One region of the Rhizobium sp. BK379 genome, then DNA from elsewhere that is predicted to be linked to it. Evidence: riboswitches for the same ligand, from Rfam matches in the RefSeq annotation. Region 1 holds a riboswitch; each other region holds the start of a gene.

What was found. Region 1 has a riboswitch for cobalamin ahead of cobU (bifunctional adenosylcobinamide kinase/adenosylcobinamide-phosphate guanylyltransferase). Riboswitches for the same ligand answer to the same signal wherever they lie in the genome.
Region 2: it holds a riboswitch for cobalamin, as region 1 does, so the genes downstream of both, metE (5-methyltetrahydropteroyltriglutamate--homocysteine S-methyltransferase) here and cobU (bifunctional adenosylcobinamide kinase/adenosylcobinamide-phosphate guanylyltransferase) in region 1, are expected to answer to the same signal.
Region 3: it holds a riboswitch for cobalamin, as region 1 does, so the genes downstream of both, FHT93_RS06325 (ABC transporter substrate-binding protein) here and cobU (bifunctional adenosylcobinamide kinase/adenosylcobinamide-phosphate guanylyltransferase) in region 1, are expected to answer to the same signal.

What each region holds. Positions count from the first base shown of each region.
Region 1 covers NZ_JACIAD010000001.1:1,373,959-1,377,229, reverse strand. Annotated here, with positions in the region: gene FHT93_RS07160 (chloride channel protein) at 1-597, opposite strand, end outside; cobalamin riboswitch at 805-1,196, shown strand; gene cobU (bifunctional adenosylcobinamide kinase/adenosylcobinamide-phosphate guanylyltransferase) at 1,524-2,033, shown strand; gene cobW (cobalamin biosynthesis protein CobW) at 2,038-3,084, shown strand; gene cobN (cobaltochelatase subunit CobN) at 3,096-3,271, shown strand, end outside.
Region 2 covers NZ_JACIAD010000008.1:395,892-399,162, reverse strand. Annotated here, with positions in the region: gene FHT93_RS29990 (heavy metal translocating P-type ATPase) at 1-1,737, shown strand, start outside; cobalamin riboswitch at 1,778-1,983, shown strand; gene metE (5-methyltetrahydropteroyltriglutamate--homocysteine S-methyltransferase) at 2,090-3,271, shown strand, end outside.
Region 3 covers NZ_JACIAD010000001.1:1,214,022-1,217,292, reverse strand. Annotated here, with positions in the region: gene FHT93_RS06330 (iron ABC transporter permease) at 1-467, opposite strand, end outside; gene FHT93_RS06325 (ABC transporter substrate-binding protein) at 464-1,480, opposite strand; cobalamin riboswitch at 1,651-1,901, opposite strand; gene FHT93_RS06320 (metallochaperone AztD) at 1,959-3,191, opposite strand.

The DNA.
Region 1 (3,271 bases):
GAAGGCGTAGAAGGCGCCGGTCAGCGGTGCATTGAAGGCGGCGGCGATGGCACCGGCTGCGCCGCAGCCGACGAGCACACGCAGGTCCGCGCGGCGCAGCTGCAGCTTCAGGCCGAATTTCGAGGCGATGCCGGCCGCAAGCTGCGTATAACCGGCTTCCAGGCCGACGGATGCGCCGAAGCCATTGGAAACGAGGTTCTGGATCGCGACAAGGATGCTGTCCGTCAGCGACAGGCGGCCGCCATGCAGCGCATTGGCCTCGATCGGGTCGACCATCGGCTTTTTGCGCCATTTGGCGAGAATGAAGAGCAAGAGCCCGAGAAGCATGCCGCCGGCTACCGGGGCCGTCATCAGCAAAAACTTGCTGTCGATCTGCGAGGCGCTGAGCCTCGTCGTGCCGTCTATGCCGAAGATCAGGCTGTGCATCTCTTCCGAGGCATAGCTCATGGCTGAGACCGCAAGCCCCGATACGATGCCGACAAGCGCGCCGGCAAAGACCATGCCCATTTCGCTGTGGCGAATAAGCGCGCGCAGGCGCCCCGGATCGAAGGCGGTGCCTAGAGGGCCGAGGCGGCGAATGTGCATTCGGGAGAGCATCATGGAGAAATTAGGCGGCAAGAATAGGGGTCAAGGGCGGAGCCGGCATCCGCATGAGCGGCAATTGCGGCAAAAAACCGGCCGGGCCGTAAAGTTTTTGTGACGTAAGCCTTTGATTAAAGACGATAATATCCGTAGTGTAAGTCGAGATGAACATGAGCGGGACGCTGCGCGGCAATTGACATGGGAGTTGCACGCGCCTAACCATGAATCCACATAATGGATGGTTCCGGATCGGCAAACGCCTTCCGGATTAAAAGGGAATGTGACGGGGCGGACCCAAGCCGGGCGCCTTCATCACAGCCGACCCCGCGACTGTAGAGCAGTCAGGGTCTTCCATCCGGCATTTGGATTGCGGCGCCGACGGTCTTGCATTCTGCAAGCGGGCAAGGCGGACAAGTGCCGGAAAAGCCACTGGAAATGCATCGTGATCAGCCGGGGCAGGACGCCTCTAATTCTACGAATCGTCCGCCTTTTCACGAGATGCAGCCGGGAAGGCGAGGCAGATCCGCTGGCACGATAAGGGGCGACCGAGGGGTCGCCCCTGTCGCGGCCGATAACTGCGAGCCAGGAGACCTGCTATCCGTGCCGGGCATAATGCCCAATTTGGGCGCTTTGCCCGCTGCCAGCACGGAGGTTGTCTTGGCTGAAGGATGTTATTCAGCGCTGCCTCTGGTGGTGCGATATGGGCGCGGTGTTCCGCCGCCCCTCTGTGATGAGCTTCCGGCGCAGGCCGTTTTCTCTTCCCTGCTTCCTGTGCTTGTCACAGGAAACCAGCCACGGCGCGTCTGTGCCGTGAATGAATCAACGTTATCGCGGAATGAGTCTCTCCTGCCCAAGGACTTGGGCAGGCTGGATTCCTGCGACAAGCACAGGAATGAGGGGCGTGGCGAAGGCCGTGCCCATCCTCTACGGACGGTGTTGTCATGACCGCCACCTTCATCCTCGGCGGCGCTCGCTCCGGCAAATCCGGCTTCGCCGAAAATCTCATCACCACGAGCGGTCTCGAGCGCCACTACATCGCCACCGGCCGCGCCTGGGACGACGAGATGCAGGCGCGCATCGACCAGCACAGGGCCGACCGCGGCCCCTCCTGGACCACGCATGAGGAACCGCTCGATCTCACCGAGCGCCTGACCGCCATCGACGCGGAGGGCAGGGCCATCCTCGTCGATTGTCTGACGCTGTGGCTCACCAATCTGATGATGGAGGGGCGCGATATCGCCGCCCAGTCTGCCGCCCTTGCCGCCTTTCTGCCTCATGCTAAGGCGCGGCTCGTCATCGTTTCCAATGAAGTCGGCCTCGGCATCGTGCCCGAGAACCGCATGGCGCGGGAATTTCGCGACCATGCAGGCCGGCTGCACCAGATGATCGCGGCTTCGGCCGCGGATGTTTATTTTATCGCAGCGGGTCTGCCGCTGAAAATGAAGGGTTAGTTCCATGCAGCAGAAAATCCCCGCAACCGTCATCACCGGCTTTCTCGGCGCCGGCAAGACGACGATGATCCGCAACCTGCTCACCAATGCCGGCGGCAAGAAGATCGCGCTCATCATCAACGAGTTCGGCGATCTCGGCGTCGATGGCGACGTGCTGAAGGGCTGCGGTGCGGAAAACTGCACCGAGGACGACATTATCGAGCTCACCAATGGCTGCATCTGCTGCACCGTTGCCGACGATTTCATTCCGACCATGACCAAGCTTCTGGAGCGCGAGCAGCGCCCTGACCATATCGTCATCGAGACCTCGGGCCTTGCATTGCCGCAGCCGCTCGTCGCCGCCTTCAACTGGCCGGATATCCGGAGCGAAGTGACGGTCGATGGCGTCATCACCGTGGTCGATAGTGCGGCCGTTGCTGCCGGTCGTTTTGCCGATGACCACGATGCCGTCGATGCGCGCCGTGTCGAGGATGAATCGCTCGATCATGAAAGCCCGATCGAGGAACTTTTCGAGGATCAGCTGACCTGCGCCGACCTGATCGTGCTCAACAAGACCGATTTGATCGACGCGGACGGGCTCGGCCGCGTGAAGAGCGAAGTCGCCTCGCGCATTGCCCGCAAGCCTGTCATGATCGAAGCGAAGAACGGCGAGGTGCCGGCAAGCGTGCTGCTCGGCCTCGGCATCGGCACGGAAGACGATATCGTCAACCGCAAGTCCCATCACGAGCTGGAGCATGAGGATGGCGAGCCGCACGACCATGACGAATTCGACAGTTTCGTCGTTGAACTCGGCGCTGTCTCGGATACGGCAGGTTTCGTCGAGAAGCTGAAGGGCATCATCGCCGAGCATGACGTGCTGCGCCTGAAAGGCTTCATCGATGTCTCCGGCAAGCCGATGCGCCTGCAGCTACAGGCCGTGGGTGCCCGCATCGACCAGTATTTCGACCGTGCCTGGGCGCCGGGTGAGGCCCGCAATACGCGCCTCGTCGTCATCGGTCTGCACGAGATGGATCAGGACGCGGTGCGCAAGGCGATCGAAGCGCTCGTCTGAGGACATAACGAATGCATCTGCTTCTCGCTCAACAGGGGACGATCAGCGACGGGGACGAGGCGATCGACCTCGGCCAGTCGCCGGGCGATATCCTGTTCCTGTCCGCTGCCGATACCGAGCTTGCGGCGATTGCCGCGGCCCATAGCGGCGGAGAAGGAGGCTATTCGCTGAGGCTTGCGAGCCTGAT
Region 2 (3,271 bases), on a different contig from region 1:
CTGGTGGGGCTGGTGCCGATCGCGCGCCGCGCGGTCATGGCCGCTCTTTCCGGCACGCCCTTTTCCATCGAAATGCTGATGACGATTGCCGCTGTTGGCGCGGTCATCATCAATGCCGGTGAAGAGGCAGCGACGGTCGTGTTCCTGTTCCTCGTCGGCGAATTGCTGGAAGGGGTTGCTGCCGGCAAGGCGCGCGCCAGCATCCAGTCGCTGACGACGCTGGTGCCGAAGAACGCACTGCTCGAGGCGGATGGCGAAGTGAAGGAAGTGCCGGCCGAGACGCTTGCGGTCGGTTCCGTTATTCTCGTGCGGCCGGGAGACCGGATTTCCGCCGACGGCACCATTCTGTCCGGTGAAAGCGCGATAGACGAGGCGCCGGTGACCGGCGAAAGCACGCCGGTGCGCAAGGGTGCTGGCGAGCCGGTTTTTGCCGGCACGGTGAATGGTGACGCCGCATTGCGTATTCGCGTCACGGCCGCCGCCGAAGACAATACGATTGCCCGCGTCGTCAAGCTGGTGGAGGAAGCCCAGGAATCGAAGGCGCCGACGGAGCGTTTCATCGACCGTTTCTCCCGCTACTATACGCCTGGTGTCGTCGTCGTGGCGGCCCTGGTCGCCGTTCTGCAGCCGCTGCTGATGGGCGGAGCATGGGGCGAATGGATCTACAAGGGACTCGCGATCCTTTTGATCGGCTGCCCCTGCGCGCTGGTCATTTCCACGCCGGCAGCGATTGCCGCCTCGCTTTCTGCGGGCGCGCGCCGCGGTCTGCTGATGAAGGGCGGGGCGGTTCTGGAATCGCTCGGCAAGGTGACGGCCGTTGCCTTCGACAAGACAGGCACGCTGACCGAAGGCAAGCCGCAGGTCACGGATATCATCGCCTATGGGCGCTCGGAGGCTGAAGTGCTTTCGCGTGCTGCGGTTCTAGAGCAGGGCTCCAGCCATCCGCTGGCGCTGGCGATCCTCAACCGTGCCAAGGCCGATGCCGTGCCCGTGCCGCCGGCTTTCGAAGTGGAAGCATTGCCCGGCAAGGGCATGACCGGGAAGGTGGGTGGGGAGATGCTCGATCTGCTGTCGCCGCCGGCCGCGCGCGAGCGCGGGGCGCTGAATGCCGAACAGGATGAACGGGTCGCGGCGCTGAATGGCGCGGGCAAGAGCGTCTCGGTCCTGCTCATCAATGGTGTCGCCGCCGGTCTCATCGGCATGCGCGACGAGCCACGCGACGACGCCAAGAGCGGGCTTGCGACGCTGAAGGCGGCAGGCGTGCGCGCCATCATGTTGACCGGCGACAACAAGCGCACGGCAGCAGCCGTTGCCGGTGACCTCGGCATCGACTGGCGCGGCGAGCTGCTGCCGCAGGACAAGCAGCGCATTGTTGGCGAATTGAAGAAGGAAGGATTGTTCGTTGCCAAGGTCGGTGACGGCATCAATGATGCGCCGGCGCTTGCTGCAGCCGATGTCGGCATCGCCATGGGCGGCGGCACCGACGTCGCGCTGGAAACGGCGGATGCGGCGGTACTGCATGGGCGTGTCGGCGACGTTGCCCGCATGATCGACCTTTCGAAGCGGACGATGCGCAATATCTTCCAGAACATCACCATCGCGCTCGGGCTGAAGGCCGTGTTCCTGGTCACCACTATCGTCGGCATTACCGGCCTGTGGCCGGCGATCCTCGCGGATACTGGTGCGACCGTGCTGGTGACGATGAATGCACTTCGCCTTCTTCGCATAAAGATATAAAGATTTCTTTATGTCATCTTGACGATCCGGTGCGACAGGTGCATGCTTGTCGCATCGTGGTTCTCTGGATCTGACGATCCTGAGCTAAGAGGGAATTCGGTGAGGCTAACGCCAAGACCGAAGCTGCCCCCGCAACTGTAAGCGGATAGACACCGTCCTTCGACGTCACTGGGAAGACGCCTGGGAAGACTGGACGGTGTTGAAGACCCGCAAGCCAGGAGACCTGCCGCGATAGATAACGTCCACGGGCGGGGTGTCCCGGTGTGCCGCTTTGCGCGAGACGGCACGTCTGTAGCCACACCTCGTCGATGCGTTGCGCCTGAGCCTTGCCCATAACCTTCGGGGTAAGGAAATGACCATCAAGACTGCAAATCTCGGCTTTCCTAGGATCGGAAAGCATCGCGAACTCAAATTCGCACTGGAAAGCTATTGGGCCGACAGGTCCGATGCCGGCGTGCTTCTCGATGTCGGCAAGCGGCTGCGGGCGCAAAACTGGGCCCTGCAGAAAGAGAAGGGGATCGATATTATCCCCTCCAATGATTTTTCATTCTATGACCATGTGCTCGATACGACTGTCATGGTCGGCGCCATACCTTCGGCCTATGGCTGGAAGGGCGGGCCTGTTGCACTCGATACCTATTTCGCGATGGCGCGCGGCTCGACCGGCGAAGAGGCGCATGCCGATTGCGGCCACCAGCATCACCACGGTCATGGCGTGCCAGCGCTAGAAATGACCAAGTGGTTCGACACAAACTACCACTACATGGTGCCGGAACTCGGTCCCGATCAATTCTTCGCGCTGACCGCAAACAGGCCACTCGATGCCTTCATCGAGGCGAAGACGCTCGGAATCCACACACGGCCAGTCATCCTCGGCCCTGTCACCTTCCTGAAACTCGCCAAGGGAACCGAGGAAGGTTTTGCACCGATCAGCCTGCTTGAACGCCTGTTACCTGTTTATGCGAGGGTGCTTGCGGAACTGAGCGCTGCCGGTGCCGACTGGGTGCAGATCGACGAACCGTGCCTGGTGCTGGATCTCTCAGGAGAAGAGCAGGCAGCATTGAAGCATGCCTATCGTGCGCTGCACGAGCTGGTACCGAACCTGAAGATCATGCTCGCCACCTATTTCGGCAATATAGGCGATAACCTGCCGACGGCGCTCGCATTGCCGGTTTCCGGCCTGCATGTCGATCTCGTTCGTGCTCCGCAGCAGATCGATGCCCTTCTCAAGACGTCCCCCGATTTGACGCTGTCGCTCGGCATCATCGACGGACGCAATATCTGGAGGGCGGACCTTGCCGTGATCCTGAAAAAGATCGAGCCACTGGTTCAGCGCTTCGGCGCGGAAGGACTGCAGATCGCGCCGTCCTGCTCGCTGCTGCATGTGCCGATCGACCTGGATCTGGAAACCGGACTGGATGAGGAACTGACGTCGTGGCTCGCTTTCGCCACCCAGAAACTCGATGAACTCTCTGCCCTCGGCAGTTCCGGCGGGGCTTATCAAGTAATTGCTGCAGCCTCTCAGGCCGTTGCC
Region 3 (3,271 bases), 160 kb from region 1:
CCGCCAGCACCGGCCGCCAGGATGCCGACCAGCAGAAAGGCGACGACGGCGCCGATGAAGGCACCGCCGGAGAGACTGAGCACGCCATAGCCGAGACCTGATATCATGACGCAGACCGCGCCGGTGGAGGCGCCGGCTGAAATTCCGAGCACATAGGGTTCGGCAAGCGGATTGCGCAGCAGCGCCTGCAGCACCGTGCCGCACAGTGCCAGCGATGCGCCGGCACTGGCCGCCGCCAGCGCGCGGCTGAGGCGGTAATCCCAGACGATGCCCTGATGGATGCGGCTGAGCTCGAATGCCGTGCCGAAGAGGCGGTTGGAAACCGCTTCTGCCGTGGTGGCGAGCGGGATTGATATCTCGCCGATCGATACGGCGAGACTGATCATGATACCGAGCAGGAGGAGGGCGGCGATGGTGAGCGTGGCAAGCGCCCACCATTTCCTCTGTGGCAAGGCAGCCTGGCTCACTGGGCCAGACCGAAGGACTGGATGCCCTTTGCCAGCGTCTCGATGCCGTCGATGGTTCTGATCGTCGGGTTCATCGACTGCGCGTCCATCATGATGAAGCGCTTGTTCCTGACGGCATCGAGCTCTTTCGTAACCGGATCGTTTTCCAGGAAATCCACCTTCACCTTGGGATCATCGGCGGCATAGCGGCGGCGGTCCATGGTGGCGATGACGATGACGGCGGGATTGGCCTGCGAAATCGTTTCCCAGCCGACGAGGGGCCATTCCTCTTCCGTCGTGACGACGTTCTTCGCCCCGAGCGTCTTCAGGATATAGGCTGGCGCGCTGTTCTTGCCGGCGATGAAGGCATCGCCTTTCACTTCCTTGCTGGAGAACCAGAAGACGATGGGCAGGTTCTTTGCCGCAGCACCGGCAACAGAGGCAGCGGCCGCGGCCTCCCGCTTCTTGAGGTCGGCGATGACAGCATCGCCGCGGTCTTTCACGTCGAAGATCTGGGAGAGTTCGGCGATTTCCTGATAGATCAGGTCCATCGTGAACAGTTCCTTGCGCACGCCATCGCCGCCGTCGGTATTGATCTTGGCGACGCAATCGGCAGGCGCGACATAGGTGTTGATGCCGAGATCCCCAAACTGCTCGCGCTTGCCGACGGAGCCTTGCGTGCCGACATGCCATTCGAATTCGGCAGCCACCAGATCGGGCTCCGCGCCGACGACGGATTCGAAGCTCGGGTCATTGTCGGCCAGCCGTTTGATCCTGCTGTTAACATCGGCATATTGCGGCAGGACCGGGCCGACCCAGACGGCCGTGCCGGCGATCTTGTCGGCAAGGCCGAGCGAGAACAACACTTCGGTCATGCCCTGGCCGATCGAGACGATCTTGGCCGGTGCCTTTTCGAAGGTGACCTGCTGGCCGCAATTGGTGAGGGTGAGGGGATATTGGGTGGCGGCAAGTGCGGGCGCAGCAAAGCCGGCCAGCCCGAGCGCGAGGGAAAAGCTCTTCAGAAGCTGTCGCATGGAAAACTCTCGATCAAAGGAAAAGGGCTAGCGGATGCCGGCGCGCGAACGATGGCCAGCGAGCGGGAGGCTAGCGGCGGATCGTCCAATCGAGACGGATGGATGGCGGCAGGTGGGGAGGGATCTTGTCAATCATGTCTGCTCCTTGTCCGGGCATCCCCGCCCGGCTTGATTGGATCGTGATCGACGGCAGGTCTCCTGGCTCGCGAATATGTGCCGGTCATCTGCCTTCCCGCGAAATCGCAGTGGCACGGCCCTGAGGCCGAGGGCATGATCGCTGAAGCGATCAACCCCGAGATCGACAATCCGCTTACAGTTGCGGGGGCAGCCACGGTCTCGGTCCCTCTTGGGTCGTCCTCACCGTGTTCCCTATTATTCCCCTCGGAGTTCTCTTCGGGGAACCGTCGCCCCGATCTATGACGCCGCCATGGGCGACGTCAAGCTCGGGAATGCGAAGTGTGTCGGGTCCGAGGCCGCCTTAGTGACTGGCGCCCGAGCCGCCGGCGGCGACAAGCGCGAAGGGCTGGCCCTCGATGGGGATCGTACGCATTTCCTTCAGCGTCTGCGTGCTGATGAGGCGAATCAAGCTGTGGCGAGGATCGCTGATGGCGATATCATCGCCGGCCACGGCCAGCCGCGGACGCGGATCGCGCCAATGGCCGTCCTTGCTGTAGGGCTCGGTCACGGTTTCCGATCTGACGATCTCGCCCTTGACTGTATCGAGCAGATGCAGCCTGCCATCTTCGGTGAGGATATAGGCATTCTGAAACTTTGCCGGATCGAGCACAAAATCGACGCGCCGCGTTGGAAGGTCGATGATGCGGTAGGGTGCGTCCGTATTATCAGGATCGATCAGCGCCAGCTTGTCCTCTCCGTAATTGCCGAGGAAGAACTGCATCGAGCGGCCGCCGAGCAGCGTCGCGACCTTGCCCCGCGGCAGCGATGCGCCATAGGCGAGCATTTCCACGCTCGGGCCTTCCGCGCCGCCGGGGCGGGCGATGAGCACGCCTTCCTCGCAACCGAAGGCGACGAGGCGGGCGGAGGTTGCCTCGCCATGCAGGCCGGTGCAGGGCGCGACATCGCCGATCTGCCGGCCATCCCGGTCGAGCACCCGCAGGCCCAGGCGTGGCGGCAGTTCGCCCTCCTTGACCGGCGCCTGCATGTTCGGCACGGAGACCAGCAGGTGATTGCCCATCGGCACAGCGACGCCGTGATGGGCGGCGATGGTGTTGACAGCTTTCGGCTCCGGCTTTTCCTGCAGCAGGCTGCTCTCCTTCAAGAGATCGAAGCGGTCGGTGCGATCATAGAAGATCGCCACGTCATCGCCATTCGTCACCACATGGCCGGGCTTCTCGCCCAATATCGTCGTGCCGATCAGCTTGGGTGGCGCCACCTCGAGATCGCGATGCTCCCCATGATCGGAAAGGGCAATGCCGGTATCGATGGCATGAACGACATTCTCTTCGCCCTGGACGGCAAAGAGCGTGCGCCCGGTCTCGCTCAACGACAGGGCGGCATAACCCTTGAGATCGAAGCGGCCGATCTCTTTCCCGCTCGCAAGATCGATGGCGTGGACGACCGGCAGGCTGTGATCAGCCACGAAAAGCCGCCAGCTCTCCTGCTGTTCTTCCTCGGCGCGGGAAGCCGAGGGCAAGGCGGCGGATGTGAGCGCAGTGGCGACTGCGAAGATAGCGAAAGGGTGCCGGGACATGAAATCTCCTTTAATGTAATAACATTACATAACCGTTGTTATAAAGTTACATTTGTCTTGTCCAGTCGCGGCTGTCGGAT